Peribacillus simplex NBRC 15720 = DSM 1321: one gene and its partner. The protein of the gene in region 1 interacts with the protein of each later gene in a pairwise test. Links are inferred from orthologs where the notes say so. Each region holds a gene or a part of one and is shown on either strand. Other genes may lie near its edges.

What was found.
Region 2: the proteins of BS1321_RS10685 (region 1) and BS1321_RS24360 interact in binary tests that used the Escherichia coli proteins (3 or more experiments, as listed by UniProt). The link is inferred for Peribacillus simplex NBRC 15720 = DSM 1321 from one-to-one orthologs.

Annotation. Positions count from the first base shown.
Region 1 is NZ_CP017704.1:2,265,571-2,274,732, forward strand. Bases 2,340-5,271 are described here. They hold BS1321_RS10685 (ABC transporter ATP-binding protein), read left to right. Parts: upstream 2,340-2,811; coding sequence 2,812-4,731; downstream 4,732-5,271. Other genes in these bases: moaC (cyclic pyranopterin monophosphate synthase MoaC), read right to left, coding at 2,340-2,678; tsaD (tRNA (adenosine(37)-N6)-threonylcarbamoyltransferase complex transferase subunit TsaD), read right to left, coding at 5,011-5,271. In the rest of the region: BS1321_RS10665 (CPBP family intramembrane glutamic endopeptidase), read left to right, coding at 35-760; BS1321_RS10670 (YdiK family protein), read left to right, coding at 757-969; BS1321_RS10675 (redox-sensing transcriptional repressor Rex), read right to left, coding at 1,479-2,138; more of moaC, read right to left, coding at 2,172-2,339; more of tsaD, read right to left, coding at 5,272-6,024; rimI (ribosomal protein S18-alanine N-acetyltransferase), read right to left, coding at 6,021-6,473; tRNA (adenosine(37)-N6)-threonylcarbamoyltransferase complex dimerization subunit type 1 TsaB, read right to left, coding at 6,496-7,188; tRNA (adenosine(37)-N6)-threonylcarbamoyltransferase complex ATPase subunit type 1 TsaE, read right to left, coding at 7,188-7,640. UniProt on the Escherichia coli protein: Genetic data indicate it may be involved in ribosome assembly or function.
Region 2 is NZ_CP017704.1:5,029,952-5,039,552, forward strand. What follows is about bases 3,265-6,635. They hold BS1321_RS24360 (2-oxoglutarate dehydrogenase E1 component), read left to right. Parts: upstream 3,265-3,582; coding sequence 3,583-6,435; downstream 6,436-6,635. Other genes in these bases: odhB (2-oxoglutarate dehydrogenase complex dihydrolipoyllysine-residue succinyltransferase), read left to right, coding at 6,437-6,635. In the rest of the region: metH (methionine synthase), read left to right, coding at 1-1,489; BS1321_RS24350 (polysaccharide deacetylase family protein), read left to right, coding at 1,593-2,360; BS1321_RS24355 (dioxygenase family protein), read left to right, coding at 2,436-3,206; more of odhB, read left to right, coding at 6,636-7,705; BS1321_RS24370 (DeoR/GlpR family DNA-binding transcription regulator), read left to right, coding at 7,936-8,688; pfkB (1-phosphofructokinase), read left to right, coding at 8,688-9,601. UniProt on the Escherichia coli protein: E1 component of the 2-oxoglutarate dehydrogenase (OGDH) complex which catalyzes the decarboxylation of 2-oxoglutarate, the first step in the conversion of 2-oxoglutarate to succinyl-CoA and CO(2).

The DNA of each region.
Region 1 (9,162 bases):
GGAATGGGTGACTAAATAAAAGGAGTTTTCATTTTTGAAAAAAGAATATTGGTTCGTCATCATCACTTATATTGCCATGCAATTATCCAGTATTGTTGGGGTACCCATTTTCATGCTGATCGGGTCTTATACCGGAATGCCGGCTGATGAACTCGAAGTGAAGTCTGCAGCATACTGGATAGTTTTCAGTTTTCTCGCTGCTTTATTCTTGATTCTTTTTTTAATGAGAAAAGATATGAGGGAAAAGTTGGACACGAGAAATCAAACTTCCGTTCCCATGTCCGTATTATGGTCAATTGCAGGAGTTTTCATGGCTCTTTTTGCGCAAAGCATTGCCGGCAGCATTGAACAAATGCTTGGGGTGGAGTCTGAATCTGAAAATACGCAGCAACTCATTTCACTCATTTACAAAGTCCCCATGGTCATTTTCGTCACTTCAGTAATTGGACCTATATTGGAAGAATTAATTTTCCGGAAAATCATTTTCGGATCACTTCATAAACGCTTTAACTTCTTTATTTCAGCTTTAATCAGCTCAGTTATTTTCGGCTTGGCGCATGGTGAATTTGAACATCTTCTTTTATATACAGCAATGGGCTTCACCTTTGCTTTCCTTTATGCAAAAACAGGCCGCATTCTCGTTTCCATGAGCGCTCATATTGCAATGAATACGCTTGTTATCATCCTTCAAGTGGTATATCGGGAGGATATTGAGAAGATGCTAGATACTGCACAGGCCTTCATCGGAGGTTTATTATGAAACGTCAATCACCATTATTCATGGGCATCATCTATGCAGGCTTAGGAGCTCTTTTTACAGCTATCGCGATTCAAACCGTCAATTCTTCCGGATGGGGAATCTTTGCCTACATACTTGTCCTTATTGCAACTCTTGACTTTGGATCGGGATTACGCATGATCATGCTGCACTTTAAGATTAAAGCCGCACAAAAAAATAAGAAAAAATAAAAAAAAGCTGCAATGATGCAGCGTTCAGACTGTAGACAAACTCGATGAAAGTTGAGTTTGTCTACAGTTTTTTTATGGCTTTTACAATTTGGACGTTGATTTCCGCTCCAGGTACGCGCTTTTCCCGCAGGTGTCTCGCACCTTCCTCTCCAATCAACTTCGTTATAAAATTTAGATAGAAACCATACCTTAGGAATTGAAGGTTTTGCTTTGGACCAGTTGGTTCGGGATCAGCATTTGATGAAAGATACGTTTTATGAACCCCTTTCTCCTACAGTCTCTTTAAAATAGAAGGATTAAAACTTGAAGTGATGAGGATGCTTTTTATTCTATATAGCTCAACTTGATTTGATTACTTTAGTCCAACTGGTGCCAGTGAACGATTTGGTTCGTAAAATTTTGGCAGCCTTTAATTAACCTCGGGCCAAAATTTCAAAAGGGGTGCGGAATTAAAAAATTCCGCACCCCTTTTGTATACAAACTGAACGATGCAATGATGCAGTGTTTTTTCATTCCTCTATTGCAGCTTCTTCCACTACAGGATAATGTTTCAGGAAGTAGATGAGCGACTGAAGCTCTACCGCCAGGTCAATGTGGTGAACCCTTATGGATGGAGGCACGGTCAGCCGTGCAGGAGTAAAATTCAATATTCCTTTTATATCAGCTTTGACTAAACGATCGGTTATTGTCTGGGCTACCTGTGCAGGCACTGTCAATATAGCCGCAGTAATATTATTTTCCTGCAATAGTGTATCGTTTTGATCCATATGATAGATGGGCACATCAGCTATTCGCTTGCCGACCTTTTCTTCAGAAACTTCGAAAGCCATTTCAATTTTAGTATTATTATTTTTCATGAAATTGTAATTTAAAAAAGCGGTTCCTAAATTTCCTACCCCGATTAAAGCGACTTTGGTCAATTCATCTTGATCTAGTGTTTTTCTAAAGAAGGATAATAAATAATTGACATTGTAGCCGTAGCCTTTTTTCCCAAGCGCGCCAAAGTAGGAAAAATCACGGCGAATGGTAGCAGAATCCACTTTTACAGCTTCGCTTAGCTCTGCCGAAGAAACTCTTTGTTTGCCTGAGGAATGTAAGTTCTTTAAAAATCGATAATACAATGGCAACCTTTTGGCTGTCGCCTGCGGTATCTTTGGGTCATGGTTCATTGTTCTTCCCCGCCTTCACACATGCTTTTCAACTTAATCTCTATCTGTTTGTTTTACTTGTCTTTTATAATCGTTACTGGAAACTCCGCCTGTTTTCTCCACTAAGAATGTAGGCCCGATCACCATTCCCTTATCAAGGGCCTTACACATGTCATAAACAGTCAAGGCAGTCACGGATGCAGCTGTTAACGCTTCCATTTCAACACCTGTACTCCCTTTTGTCTTAGCTTCCGTTTCAATCCTAAGCCTATATCCTTGTTCTTCTTTTTCCCAATCAAAGGCTATATTGACCCCTTGCAGAGCAATGGGATGGCACATCGGAATTATATTGGATGTATTTTTGCTGGCCATTATTCCTGCAACTTGTGCAACAGCCAGTACATCACCTTTTTTCATTTTCTGGTTCGTGACCAATTCATATATTTCATCATTCAATAAAATGCTCGATTGAGCTACTGCCGTCCGGGTTGTTTCAGGCTTAGCACTCACATCGACCATTTTGGCCCTGCCCTGTTCATTAAAATGCGTTAAGTTTCCCATTTAAGTAACCCCTCCTAAATCATACACTATTATTCCACTTTATGTAACAGCTTTTCTTTTAGCTTGGAACCAAGCTGTTGCCGATAATAACTAAAATACGTTACACTAACAATAATCAATTGAGGTGAAATCTATGATTTTATTACAAATCAATCAACTATCGAAATATTATGGAGCTGAACTTATTTTATCAAATATGAAGCTCGAAGTTCAAAATAAAGATCGAATTGCACTTGTCGGCCGAAATGGCGCCGGTAAATCCACTTTGCTAAAAATCATAGCCGGGCAGCTTTCCCATGATGGCGGTGAAATAATCAAACCAAAAGGCGTCACCATCGGCTATATGGCCCAGGATACGGGATTGGAATCCGAACTGACCATTTGGGATGAGATGCTGACTGTATTCACGGACCTTATAGAGCAAGAAAAGGAACTGCGTCGCCTTGAGGCTGATATGGCCAGACCTGACATCTTTGAAAACGAAACAATTTACCAAAAAGTGCTGAATGAATACGACACTTTGATGGTGGCATTCAAAGAGAAGGGCGGTTATCAATATGAAGCGGATATCCGTTCCGTATTGCATGGACTTCAGTTTGCTGACTTTGACTATTCTACCCCAATTTCCACTTTAAGCGGTGGGCAAAAAACAAGGCTTGCATTAGGAAAACTGCTTTTAAGGAAACCGGATATATTGATTCTGGATGAGCCGACGAACCATTTGGATATCGAAACCCTCTCTTGGCTTGAACAATATTTACAAAGCTACCAGGGAGCTGTCCTTATTGTTTCCCATGACCGTTATTTTTTAGATAAAGTAGTAAACCTGGTATATGAGATTTCCCGGAATAACATGAAAAAATACCATGGTAATTATAGTTCTTACCTAGAGGGAAAAGCGGAAGATTATGAGCGGGACATGAAACTGTTCGAGAAGCAACAAGGGGAAATTGAAAAGCTTCGCGACTTTGTCCAACGTAATATCACAAGGGCTTCCACCACGAAAAGAGCACAAAGCAGACGCAAACAGCTCGAAAAGATGGATCTATTGGACAAGCCGCAAGGTGATGAAAAATCCGCGAATTTTTCTTTTCAAATTGAAAGGCAAAGCGGAAATGAAGTACTCCACCTTCAGGACCTGGCTATCGGATACGAAGGGGAAACTGTATCAAAGAATATAAATTCCCGGATGACAAAAGGAGAGAGCATAGCTCTTGTTGGCCCAAATGGAGTCGGAAAATCAACGTTACTGAAAACGATCATCTCTAATCTGCCTGCACTTTCTGGGGACTTCCGTTTTGGAACGAACGTAGAAGTCAGCTACTACGATCAAGAACAAGCTAACCTTGTTTCCAATAAACGCGTACTCAATGAATTATGGGACGACTATCCCCTTAAACCGGAAAAGGACATTCGCACCGTACTCGGTAATTTCCTATTTAGCGGGGACGATGTTTTGAAAATCGTTTCCACACTAAGCGGGGGCGAAAAGGCTCGGCTTGCGCTAGCCAAAATGATGATGGAAAAAGGGAATTTTTTAATTCTTGATGAACCAACAAACCATTTGGACCTCGATAGTAAATTGGTGCTTGAAAACGCATTGATCGATTATCCGGGAACTATTCTATTCGTTTCACATGACCGTTATTTCATAAATCGGATAGCAACGAAAGTGATAGAACTCTCCAAAGACGGCAATGAAGAATTCCTCGGTGATTATGATTACTATTTAGAGAAGAAACAGGAGCAAGCGGAAATCCAAGCACTTGAACAGCAGGATCAGGCGAAAACATTAGATACAGCCGTAGAAAAAACAAATTACAAAATTGATAAAGAAGCAAAAAAAGCTGAACGCCAGCGAAAACGTCGCATTGAGGAAATCGAGACAGCCATGGAGCTTCTTGAAACCGAAATAAACGAATATAATGACCTCCTTTGTGATCCAAATGTTTTCCAGGATCACGAAAAAGTAATGGAAGTCCAAGCAAAGCTTGATAATGCACAGGAAAGTTTGGACCAGCTTCTCGAAGAATGGGCTGAACTGGAAGAATGACAATTGACCGAGTCAAATGACTCGGTCTTTTCTTTTCCAATTAAACTGTTTCACGAAAGTTATCCACAAACTTGTTAACAAATCACTTACCGCTCATTAGCCATTAATTTGAGTTATACACATTATCCACAGAAACATATCCACTTATCCACAAAAACACCACTTTATACACATGCATTATGATTATCAAAAAAACTTTATCCACAGAATATTCTATTTTTTTATTAACAGGACAAAAAAGACAGGATTCCGAAGTTTGGGATCCTGCCTTCTCGTCAATTAAAATGCTTCTATATCCAATCCAGGATTTCCGTTCAAGTCCAAACCAGATCGTTTTCCCTTTTCAAACATGACACTGCCAGCAGCACCGATCATGGCGGCATTGTCCGTACAAAGATAGAGGGGCGGAATGGATATATCCATAGGTAAATCATTAAAAGCTTCCGTTAATGCTTCCCTAAGGCCTTTATTTGCCGCAACTCCTCCAGCAAGCAATACCTGCTTCACATTATATTCCTTTGCAGCCTTTACAGCTTTCATTACAAGCACTTCTATGACGCTTGCTTGGAAACTTGCAGCTAAATCTTTAGGTTCAATTTTTTCCCCGCGCTGTTCTGCATTATGCAAAGTGTTGATCACAGCTGATTTCAACCCGCTGAAAGAAAAGTCATAGCTGCCATCCAACCATGCCCGAGGCAGTTTCAAAGATGGTGAGCCTTCTTGTGCAAGCCTATCGATATGAGGCCCACCAGGATAAGGGAGCCCCAAGGTTCGAGCCACTTTATCATACGCCTCTCCTGCTGCATCATCCCGCGTCTCCCCTATCACCTTGAACGAACCCGGTTCTTCTAAAAGCACCAATTCCGTATGACCTCCCGAAACGACCAAAGAAAGCGCAGGATATTCGATCTCCTGAATAAGTCGATTTGCATAGATATGACCCGCGATATGATGCGTACCGACAATCGGGATTCCATGTGCGAAAGCTACAGCCTTCGCCGCATTCACACCTATTAATAGTGCCCCTACAAGTCCGGGACCTTCTGTAACGGCAATGGCATCCAAGTCTTCATATGTAACACCGGCTTGTAGCAGTGCTTCTTCAAGAACAATCGTAATTTGTTCTACATGATGACGGGATGCTATTTCTGGGACGACACCGCCAAAACGTTTATGGCTTTCGATTTGTGAAGCCACGACATTACTCAGTATCTCCGTTCCATTTTTTATGACAGCTGCCGCAGTTTCATCGCAGCTCGTTTCAATTCCTAATATAAATTGATCTTTTTTCATGAAAAATTCACCCACATAACATAAGCATCTTCTTGATTGTCTGTATAATAATTTTTTCGGATTCCACCCTTTTGGAAACCTAGTTTTTCATAAAGCGAAATGGCTACTGCATTACTGACACGGACCTCAAGCGTCATCCTCACCACACCCATCGAAATGGAGATTTCAATCATCTTCCTGAGCAAAGCTTCTCCAAGCTTTTGCCCTCGGTATTCAGGTAATATCGCTATATTGGTAATGTGCGATTCATCAATGACGATCCATGCACCGCAATAACCGGCAATGTTCCCTTCATCCTCTATCACCATGTATACAGCATATTGATTATGATTCAATTCATTAAAAAAGGCTTCCCGGCTCCAAGGTAAAGTAAAGGACTGCTTTTCCACATTAAGCACTTGGTCGATATCTTCCGTATTCATCTTTCGGAACGTCAATGTTTTACTCATAATAATCGGTCGCTTTCCTTGTTTATTTCCCCTGCTGTTCAAGCCACTTAGCTTCTGCTTCAGCCATCCGGATATAATTCGGTACAAACTGGTGAACATCCACTTCAGTCTTATCAAGGCCAATAAAGGCCAGTTCGCTTGGCCTTGAATTATATGACTGTACTGGAGCAAATACCGCTAATTCGCCTAATGCATCCGTAATTGCATCCCGATGGATGTCCACATCTTGACCAACAAATAAAACAGGACGATTTAATTCCTTCAATTGAATCGCCCAATCAGAGGATAGTATATTACAATCTTCAATGACTGTCTTTAGAGAATCCTTTTCCATTTCATATAATCCAGTATAAATCTGCCCTCTTCTTGCATCGAATAAGGGAGATATCAACCCGTTAAAATAACGTCCATTAGCAGCTAAAACCTCTAAGCTGGAAACACCTGATAACGGAATCTGAAGCGTCCAGGCCAAGCTTTTCGCAATCGTCACTCCAATCCTGACCCCTGTATAGGAGCCTGGACCTTGAGCGACCACTATCTTAGTCAATTCCTTCGGTTTAGTATCACAATCCCTCAGCAACGTTTCAATTGCTGGCATTACCCGCACCGAATGATTTTTCTTTAAGTTCGTCGTATACTCGCCAATTACTTGACTCCCGTTAACCAGTGCAATCCCTAATGTAAAATTCGATGTATCTATAGCTAAAACCTTCATCAAATAATCTCCTTACATAACTTTACATATCGTTCGCCTTTGGCTTCCAAAACAATACGCCTGCTTGTATCGCCCAGACGATAAATATAAATGGTCAAGATTTCCTCTGGAAGGTGATCCTTTATTAAATGGGCCCATTCAACGACAGTCACACCATAACCATCAAAATATTCATCAAAGCCTAAATCTTCTTCGGATTCACTTACCCTATAGACATCCATATGATATAAAGGCAAGCGACCCATGTACTCCTTTATTATAGTAAAGGTAGGGCTATTCACCATTCTGGTAACACCTAATCCTTTAGCCAGCACTTTTGTGAATGCCGTCTTCCCTGCACCCAAGTCACCTTCTAAAGCCAGCACATCTCCACTCGAAAGCTTTTGTGCCAATTTATGCGCAAATTGCGCTGTTTCTTCCTCATTCTGAGAAATCAATTCAACATGTTGCATATATCAATCACCTTTATCATTATTAGGAAAACGTCCTATAGTTCATGTCGAGTACCATAAACGCAATATTATGGAACAACAACCATTCTATATGTAGTTTACCTTGTTTCAAAAGAAGAAACAAATAAGTTAGGGACATAATTATTCGAATTTCAGATAAAACAAAAAAACGAAACCTAAGTTTCGTTTTTTTCATGATTGCGGGGACAGGATTTGAACCTGCGACCTTCGGGTTATGAGCCCGACGAGCTACCGGACTGCTCCACCCCGCGACGGTATAAATGTTACTTTTATAAATTAAGTATTCCCATTTACTCAAAAAGAATACAAAGATTATAGCTTGGCGGCGTCCTACTCTCACAGGGGGAAACCCCCAACTACCATCGGCGCTGAAGAGCTTAACTGCCGTGTTCGGAATGGGAACGGGTGTGACCTCTTCGCTATCGCCACCAAACATTATATCTTTTTTACATTACATCCATTATCATATCATGTATGAGATCAGAATGCAAGAAGAAAATTTCATTCCTTCAAAACTAGATAATATTAGAAGGTATTTCAGATAAAACAAAAAAACGAAACCTAAGTTTCGTTTTTTTCATGATTGCGGGGACAGGATTTGAACCTGCGACCTTCGGGTTATGAGCCCGACGAGCTACCGGACTGCTCCACCCCGCGACGGTATAAATGTTACTTTTATAAATTAAGTATTCCCATTTACTCAAAAAGAATACAAAGATTATAGCTTGGCGGCGTCCTACTCTCACAGGGGGAAACCCCCAACTACCATCGGCGCTGAAGAGCTTAACTGCCGTGTTCGGAATGGGAACGGGTGTGACCTCTTCGCTATCGCCACCAAACATAAAAGGAACGTTGTTCCTTCAAAACTAGATAATAAGAAGGTATTTCATTTTTTTAAAGCGTTGGTTAAGTCCTCGATCTATTAGTATCAGTCAGCTCCACATGTCGCCACGCTTCCACCTCTGACCTATCAACCTGATCATCTTTCAGGGATCTTACTAGCTTGCGCCATGGGAAATCTCATCTTGAGGGGGGCTTCATGCTTAGATGCTTTCAGCACTTATCCCGTCCGCACGTAGCTACCCAGCTATGCCTTTGGCAAGACAACTGGTACACCAGCGGTGCGTCCATCCCGGTCCTCTCGTACTAAGGACAGCTCCTCTCAAATTTCCTGCGCCCGCGACGGATAGGGACCGAACTGTCTCACGACGTTCTGAACCCAGCTCGCGTACCGCTTTAATGGGCGAACAGCCCAACCCTTGGGACCGACTACAGCCCCAGGATGCGATGAGCCGACATCGAGGTGCCAAACCTCCCCGTCGATGTGGACTCTTGGGGGAGATAAGCCTGTTATCCCCGGGGTAGCTTTTATCCGTTGAGCGATGGCCCTTCCATGCGGAACCACCGGATCACTAAGCCCGACTTTCGTCCCTGCTCGACTTGTAGGTCTCGCAGTCAAGCTCCCTTGTGCCTTTACACTCTACGAATGATTTCCAACCAT
Region 2 (9,601 bases), 2.8 Mb from region 1 along the record:
TAGCCCATTGGAAATCATCAATGGACCATTGATGGATGGCATGAGTGAGGTGGGTCGGTTATTTAATGACAACCAACTTATTGTCGCAGAGGTGCTTCAGAGTGCTGAAGCGATGAAGGCGGCTGTATCTCACCTTGAACCACTAATGGAAAACTCTGAAGATAGCGCTAAGAAAGGGAAAATCCTGTTGGCGACTGTCAAGGGAGATGTGCATGATATCGGGAAAAACCTAGTGGATATCATCCTATCCAATAATGGCTATGAAGTCATTGATTTGGGAATAAAGGTCGCACCGCAACAAATCATTGAAGAGGTTCGAAAACATGAGCCTACCATCATTGGCCTCTCTGGGTTACTTGTCAAATCTGCACAGCAAATGGTTTTAACCGCACAGGATTTAAGGCAAGCCGGAATAGATACCCCAATTTTAGTGGGAGGGGCAGCATTATCCCGTAAATTCACTGATTTTAAGATATCACCTGAATATGAAGGACCGGTTTTATATTCCAAAGATGCGATGGATGGTTTGGCTGTAACGAATATTTTACATGACTCTGACAAAAAAGTGGTGTACTTGGCAGAGTTAGTCGAGAAACGAGAAAGATCGAAAGCCAATGCCGCCATTGCTGCCACGATGGAAAAACCTGTTCGTAAGCAGTCCACAGCTGCCCCTTTAAGCGATGTTCCTGTTCAAAAACCGCGTGACATCAAGCGTCACGTCCTGAAAAACTATCCATTGGATGTCATCCAGCCTTATATAAATAGGCAAATGCTGATTGGTCATCATTTGGGGTTAAAAGGTAAAGTTTCCGAATTGCTTAAGCAAGGGAATGAAAAAGCAGTGCAGCTTAATGATCTCGTTGATGAATTGATTGAATTCCTAAAGACGGAACCGGATTATGGCTTGCATGCCGTTTATCAATTTTTCCCTGCTCAAAGCGAAGGAGATAAGCTATTGGTATACAACCCGGACAATCATCATCAGGTTTTGGAAACTTTTGACTTCCCCCGGCAAGATACGAATCCGCATCTTTGTTTAGCGGACTTCGCGAAACCGATCTCCTCCGGGCAAATGGATTATGTTGGGTTCTTCCTGGTCACTGCCGGAAAAGGGATCAGAAAATGGGCAGAAAAACTAAAGCTTGAAGGTGATTTCTTGAAAAATCACGCCCTTCAATCACTTGCTCTCGAAACAGCTGAAGGGTTCGCGGAAAGAATTCATCAATTAATGAGGGATGATTTAGGTATAAGCGATCCGATTGAAATGTCCATGAAAGAGCGATTTGCCGCTAAGTACACCGGGCAAAGGTTTTCATTTGGTTATCCTGCTTGTCCTAATCTGGAAGACCAGGAGAAGCTATTCCGCCTGTTACAACCTCAAGATATTGGCGTGGAATTGACTGAAGGATGCATGATGGAACCAGAGGCTTCCGTTTCAGCCATTGTTTTTGCACATCCTGAAGCTCGTTACTTTAATGTCGATCGATAACTCATTTAATAAAGGCAGCGGTATTTTTTACCGCTGCCTTATTGCGCATGAAACCCCTTAATTGGTACATCTTAATGGTCAAAAGGAAGGGGATACAACACCTATGAAGAATATGCTGAAATTATTTCTTTCCATGGCGGGTTCTTTCATTATTATTTTGTTTGGAGTGGATGTGCAGAACATTCAAGTACATGCAACGGTTCCTGAAGAGATGACACCGCTCCTAAAAAGTAGGGAAAATCAGAAAATCGCTTATTTGACTTTCGATGACGGACCATCTTTGAATACCATGAAGATATTGGATATTTTGGAACGCTATCATGTTAAGGCCACATTTTTCGTTAAAGGCAACGAAGAACCATACGCAAAGGAATGTTATCAGGAAATGATTTCCCGCGGTCATGCGATTGCCCTTCATTCTTATACACATGATTATTCCATCGTTTATCGATCGACTGAGAGTTTCTTTCAAGATTTGAATAGGCTTGAAACCATGCTGCAAAAGGAGTATGGGATAAAAAGCCGTATTGTGCGCCTTCCTGGCGGCTCGAATAATCTACTGCGGCATCAGGCTGCAACGAGACCCATCATCAATGGTATCCTTCAACAACTAAAGGAAAAAGGGTATATTTACACTGATTGGTCTATTGACTCTACAGATGGCTTCAGTCCGTCAATAAGTGAACAAAAAATCATTACTGCTGTACAAAAAGGGACGAAAAATCAAAAGCATGTTAATATCTTATTGCATGATATCAATAGTATGAAAAATACAGTGAAAGCTTTGCCTGATATAATTGAATTCCTAAAAAAAGAAGGGTTTACCTTTGATACTATTGATGAGACAACCCCAAAAATACAATTTAATTGATGAACACATTGTTTATCTATAGTAAATTAAGGTATAGGGATAAGAGATTACAATGCGAAAGGATTTATCGTTTCTATGATGCCATCATTGTTTTTATCACATGGAACACCGCTATTAGCTTTGGAAAAGAATAACTACACTTCTTTTTTGAAGGATTATATGCAAACTATGAAGAAACCTGCTGCGATCGTTATTTTGTCAGCACATTGGGAAAGTGAAGACCAATTGATTTCAGCAGTAGGGAAGCATGAAGTCATTTATGATTTTGCAGGGTACCCTGAAGAAATATTTCAAATAACTTATCCTGCTGCGGGATGCCTTGAGCTGTCCGATCGAATTTTAACCTTATTGTCCAAGATAGGTGTATTGGGGGAACTTGATGAAAGGCGCCCCCTGGATCATGGATCATGGGGGCTTTTGCATATCATGTATCCCGAAGCTGACATCCCGACCGTTTCTATGTCCATTAGTCCTGCGCTGCCATTGGACAAGCAGTATGAAATCGGGAAAACATTAAGGGAATTAAAGGAAAGTAATGTCCTGATCATTGGGAGCGGTGGAATTGTCCATAATTTCACCCAAATTCAGGAGGATATGCATGTTGCAGAAGGATGGGCAATCGAGTTTGAGAACTGGGTCGAAGAGAAAATCATGAAATGGGATTTGCAATCCTTGTTTAATTATGAAAAAATCGCCCCTTATAGTACAGAGGCTGTGCCTTCAAAAGAGCATTTCATTCCATTGGTCATCGCAATGGGGTTGGGGGATGACAAAAAAAAAGCAGCTCTACTGCACAGGAGCTTTCAATATGGCAATCTGAGTTTAACAGCTTGGAAGTTTGATTGAGCTGAAAGGGTTTTCAAACTAGTTAAATTTACCTGAAAAATAATCATTATACAAAAATACAAAAATCTTTTTTTAGCGAAAAAAAGACTTAAATGAGCAAAAAAGACAGTTAAAAGCGATTTTTGACGAATTAAGCAGAAATATAGTTGAAAAAAGGTTGTATAAAGTGGTTTAACCTTTGGATATTTCGACAAAAACATGTTAATATAACATCTGAAAACGTTTTATCCTTTAAAATTTTATTATTCAATAACCAAAGTTATTTATTATATATCTTATATATATCATATATTTGGGGAAAATTTAGAAGAAAGAAATTTGGGGATGGATAAAACGTAATGAAAAAAATTATGAGAAAAATTTGGGGGTTTACAAAATGACCATCAATGATTCTAAGGTATTAGACCACTGGAAAGCTTTTTCGGGTCCAAACCTTGGGTATGTCATGGAGCAATACGATTTATTTCTAGCCAACCCGGAAGAAGTGGATCCGGAACTGAAAAACTTTTTTGAAGTAGCAGGTCCTCCTTCATTCGATGTATCGGCAGAAACAACGACTGTAAGCGCATCAACTGTACAAACTGGAGAAGTTCTTCCAATGAAGAAAATTATGTCTGCAGTGAAGTTAGCTGAAAATATCCGTGCATACGGGCATCTTGCTGCAAATATTTATCCTTTAAAAGAAGAAGCTCTGGACACTGAACAAATTCACTTTGAAAAATATGGCTTGACTGCAGATGATTTAAGGAAAATACCGGCTGACTTTATTTGTCCGGAATCACCTGAAGACGTGAAAGACGGATACGAAGCCGTACAATACCTAAAACAACTCTATACAAAAACGATAGCCTTTGAATTTCATCATGTTAATGACTTGGATGAAAAGCAATGGCTTACTGATATGGTCGAATCCGGAAACATGTTCCCGGAAGTGGGAAAAGAGAAAAGAGAACTATTACTTAAACGATTGAATGAAGTAGAAGGTTTCGAGAAATTCCTTCACCGCACATATGTAGGGCAAAAACGTTTCTCTATTGAAGGACTGGATGCTTTGGTTCCGATTTTAGATGAAATGATTTCACAAACTGTCCAAAACGGAACGGGTAATGTGAATATCGCAATGGCTCACCGTGGACGTTTGAATGTGCTTGCACATGTATTAGGAAAGCCTTATGAGGTCATTTTCTCTGAATTCCAACATTCACCGAATAAAGATCTGGTTCCTTCCGAAGGTTCAACAGGCATTAACAATGGATGGACCGGTGATGTTAAATACCATTTAGGTCTGGATAAACAGATCACTAAAGCTAACATACAAAAAGCAAGGATTACACTTGCCAATAACCCAAGTCACTTGGAAGTAGTCGGTCCAATCGTGGAAGGGTATTCCCGTGCGGCTCAAGAAGACCGTTCAGAAAAAGGATTCCCGGTTCAAGATATATCAAAATCTCTTGCAATCCTGATTCATGGTGATGCAGCATTCCCAGGTGAAGGAATTGTACCTGAAACGTTTAACTTAAGCCGTTTACGCGGATATCAAGTTGGCGGAGCTATCCATATCATCGCCAATAACATGATCGGTTTTACAACGGAAAGTGAAGATTCACGTTCAACCTTATATGCTAGTGATTTGGCAAAAGGCTTTGAAGTTCCGATCGTGCATGTGAATGCAGATGATCCTGAAGCATGTATGGCTGCTGTGAACCTTGCTAATCTATATCGTGAAAAATACAACAAGGATTTCTTGATCGACTTGATCGGTTACAGACGTTTCGGCCATAACGAAATGGATGAGCCATTGGTGACTCAACCTGAAATGTATGCATTAATTCATAAGCACCCAACCGTTAAAGAGCTTTATGGAAAAAAACTCATTCAATCTGGCGAGTTCACTGAAGCTGAAGTTAAAGCGATTGCTGAGCAAGTGGATACAAGGCTTGCAGATGCATATGCGAAAATTTCCGGAAATAAACCGGAAGCTTCTAAAGAGTGTAATCCTCCTGGGATTATTGAAAAAGGACTTCCAGCCATTGAAACGGCAGTTCCGAAACAAGAACTTGTTACAATTAACGAAGAACTTGTTAAATGGCCGGAAGGATTCACTCCTAATAAAAAATTAGGAAAGATTTTATCACGTCGCTTGGATTCCTTTGGTGCTGACGGAAAAATTGATTGGGCTCATGCCGAGACATTGGCATATGCATCCATATTGAGTGACGGCACTCCAATCCGTTTGACAGGACAAGATTCAGAGCGTGGAACATTCGCACAACGTAATATCATGTTACATGACAGTGTTAATGGAAAAACATATTCACCACTTCACACACTTGAAACTGCCAAAGCATCATTCGCTGTTCATAACAGCCCGCTTACTGAAACGGCAGTTCTGGCTTATGAATATGGTTATAATGTATTTGCACCTGAGACACTTGTATTATGGGAAGGCCAATTCGGTGACTTCGCTAATACAGCACAAGTGATCTTTGACCAATTCATCGCGGCAGGTCGTGCAAAATGGGGTCAAAAATCAGGTCTTGTCATGCTGCTTCCACACGGTTATGAAGGACAAGGACCAGAGCACTCAAGTGCACGCCTTGAACGTTTCCTTCAATTAGCGGCTGAAAACAACTGGACAGTTGCCAACTTAAGTTCGGCAGCTCAATACTTCCATATCCTTAGAAGACAAGCTAAGATTTTGGATCAAGAACAAGTACGTCCGCTTGTCATCATGACACCGAAGAGTATGCTTCGTAATCAAGTGATGGCTTCTACAGCAGAAGAATTCAGTGAAGGCTCTTTTGAATCATTCGTAGAAACCAAAGCTTTGGGCAAAAAACCTAAATCGGTTGAACGCATTGTTTTTGCTTCAGGTAAATTGGCGGTTGAACTTCGTGAAAAAGCGGCAACTGAAAAAAATACGGATTGGTTGCAAATCATCAGTATCGAAGAAATTTATCCATTCCCATTCACTGGAGTTCAAGAAGCTCTGAAAAAATATACAAATCTTAAAGAAATCTTCTGGGCTCAAGAAGAACCTAAAAACATGGGTGCTTGGACATTTGTTGAACCTCGCCTAAATGCAGCGGCTCCTGGCAAACTTTCAGTAACATATATAGGAAGGAAGCGCAGATCAAGCCCGGCTGAGGGTGATCCACTTGTCCATAAAAATGAACAACAACGGATTATGACTCAAGCAATTACACGCAATAATGAGGGGGAGAAATAAAATGGCTGAAGTAAAAGTACCTGAATTAGCAGAATCAATTTCTGAAGGATCTATTGCGCAATGGTTAAAACAACCCGGTGATCACGTTGAAAAAGGAGAATATGTCCTTGAACTTGAAACGGATAAAGTGAACGTAGAAATCATTTCAGATTATACGGGTACACTTTCGGAACATTTAGCGGAAGAAGGCGATACTGTCCAAGTTGGACAGGCTATCGCTATCGTTGATGAAAATGGATCAGCTGCAGCAGCTCCAAAAGCGGAAGCTCCTAAGGTTGAAGAAGCTAAAGCAGAACCAGCTAAGGCTGAACCAGCGGCTCCTGCTAAAGAGGCTCCTAAAGCAGAAGCGAAAGAAGCATCATCCACTCAACAAGTTATTGCTTCACCAGCTGCAAGGAAATTGGCTCGTGAAAAAGGAATTGACTTGACTCAAGTGCCTGTAGCCGATCCACTAGGTCGTGTACGTGTACAAGACGTAGAAGCAGCAAGTAATGCACCTGCAGCACCTGCGGCGGCTCCAAAACAAGCTCCTGCAGCTAAAAAAGCAGCCGCTCCTGTTGAAGTGAATGATGACCGCATTGAAGTGGTTAAAATGACACGCCGTCGTCAAACCATTGCCAAGCGTCTAGTTCAAGTACAATCCGAAGCAGCCATGCTTACTACTTTTAACGAAGTCGATCTTTCTGCAGTCATGGAATTGCGTAATCGCCATAAGGATTCTTTCGTGAAAACAAATGATGTTAAACTTGGTTTCATGTCATTCTTCACTAAAGCGGTCATTGGCGCATTGAAAAAATATCCGTTATTGAATGCTGAAATCCAAGGCGACCATATCCTGAAAAAGAACTTTTATGATATCGGTGTAGCAGTATCCACTGATGAAGGTCTTGTAGTTCCGGTAGTAAGGGATGCTGACCGCAAAAGCTTTGCTGAAATCGAGAAGAACATTTCGGATTTAGCTGTTAAAGCGCGTAACAACAAACTGGGACTTTCAGATTTATCAGGTGGTACTTTTACCATCACAAATGGAGGGACTTTCGGTTCCCTATTATCTACACCAATCTTGAATGCCCCTCAAGTTGGGATCTTGGGCATGCATACAATCAAGACTCGTCCAATCGCTGTTGGAGATCAAATCGAAAACAGACCAATGATGTACCTTGCATTATCTTATGATCACCGTATCGTAGACGGAAAAGAAGCTGTTGGTTTCTTAGTGGCTATCAAAGATATGCTGGAAGATCCAGAACAACTTTTACTTCAAGGCTAATAAAGTAATACGAAACCCCCCTGTCTTCATGACATGGGGGTTTTTTGTGTGGAGAACTGAAAGGATATTTTCATAGAAAAAAAGATAATGGGATTCAATAAAGGTTATTTCTAATCAAATTGAATGTTTTTGAAGGTATTTTTGAATGAATTTGAGTATTTTTAAATGTTTATGATTGATTATTCCTTCGTTTTCATATATGATGATGATATTAAAGTGAGGTGGACGAATTGTTGACAACTGAAAGGCACCAGTTCATCCTATCGATCCTTAAAGAACAAGGAACGGTAAAGCTGCAGGAGCTTGTAGATCAGTTACAAGCCTCGGAGTCGACCATTCGGAGAGATCTAGTGCAACTCGAAGAAATGAAGCTCTTGAAACGCGTGCATGGCGGGGCCTCTTTACTTCAAAGAAAAGGCCTTGAACCGACAACTATGGAAAAGCAAAAGAAAGCAAGAGCTGAAAAACAACTTATAGCAAAGCTTGCGGCTTCTTTCATAGAGAAAAATGATTGTATATATCTTGATGCAGGTACGACAACTGCGGAAATGATTCCTTATTTAAAGGATAAAAATATAACGGTGCTGACAAATGGTCTTATGCATATTCCGAAACTCATCGAATTGGAGATCAAAACAGTGTTAGTGGGCGGAACGATAAAATTCTCGACAAATGCGGTTATAGGAAGTAATGCTGTACAGTTTTTGAATGAATACCGTTTTGATAAATGTTTCTTGGGAATGAACGGCATTCATCAAGATCTGGGTTTCACAACTCCCGACCCGGAAGAAGCTCTACTGAAGAAGATGGCATTACGCCTCTCTAACGAAACCTACGTGCTTGCTGATAGTTCAAAACTAAATGAAGCTACTTTCGCTAAGGTGGCAGATGTAAGCGATGCCATAATTCTTACTGACAGCAATGATGAAGAGGCTGTTGCTCAACTCCATAAAAATCCAAAGGTAAAGGTCGTGACCATTTAATGATTTATACAGTGACACTCAATCCATCTATCGATTATCTGGTCGAGGTGGAGAGTTTTCAAATGGGCAAGGTGAATAGAACCAGTTATGATGCAAAATTCCCTGGAGGGAAAGGGATCAATGTTTCCCGAGTGCTTAAAAGGCTTGGAAATAGTACGACAGCTTTAGGATTCATCGGTGGACAAACTGGTGAATTTGTAAAAAGGTTTTTAAGACAGGAAGAGATTTTTACGGACTTTACAGAGATAGCTGGAGATACAAGAATAAACATTAAATTGAAAACAGGGATGGAGACCGAAATAAATAGCCAAGGGCCAGTCATTTCCAAAGGGAATTATCAACAATTATTTAGTCAGATTGAACAGTTGAATAATAATGATATCCTCATTTTGTCAGGAAGCATCCCTTCAAGCGTTCCTTCGGATGTATACGAGACAATGGCAAGGTCTTGTTCCCATAACGGCATTAAAGTGGTGGTGGATACGAGTGGCAAGGGATTAATGAATGTCCTTCCACACCAGCCATTTTTAATAAAGCCTAATCACCATGAACTGGGTGAGCTTTTTTCTACCGAAATCAGAACGGTTGATGATGCTAGAGAATATGGCGCTAAATTGGTTGAAGCAGGTGCACAAAACGTTATTGTTTCAATGGCGGGACAGGGGGCGGTGCTTTGCTCCGGCGGAGAGTCATATTCCGCAAATGTACCAAAAGGGAACGTCATCAACTCAGTGGGTGCCGGTGATTCCATGGTCGCAGGTTTCATCGGGACATATGAAAAGACAGGGGATATTCTAACCGCTTTTCGCTTCAGTCTTGCAGCAGGAAGTGCTACAGCCTTTTCATCCGATCTCGGTACATTGGATAAAATTGAAGAGTTATTACCGCAAATTGCTATCAATCAACTAACAGG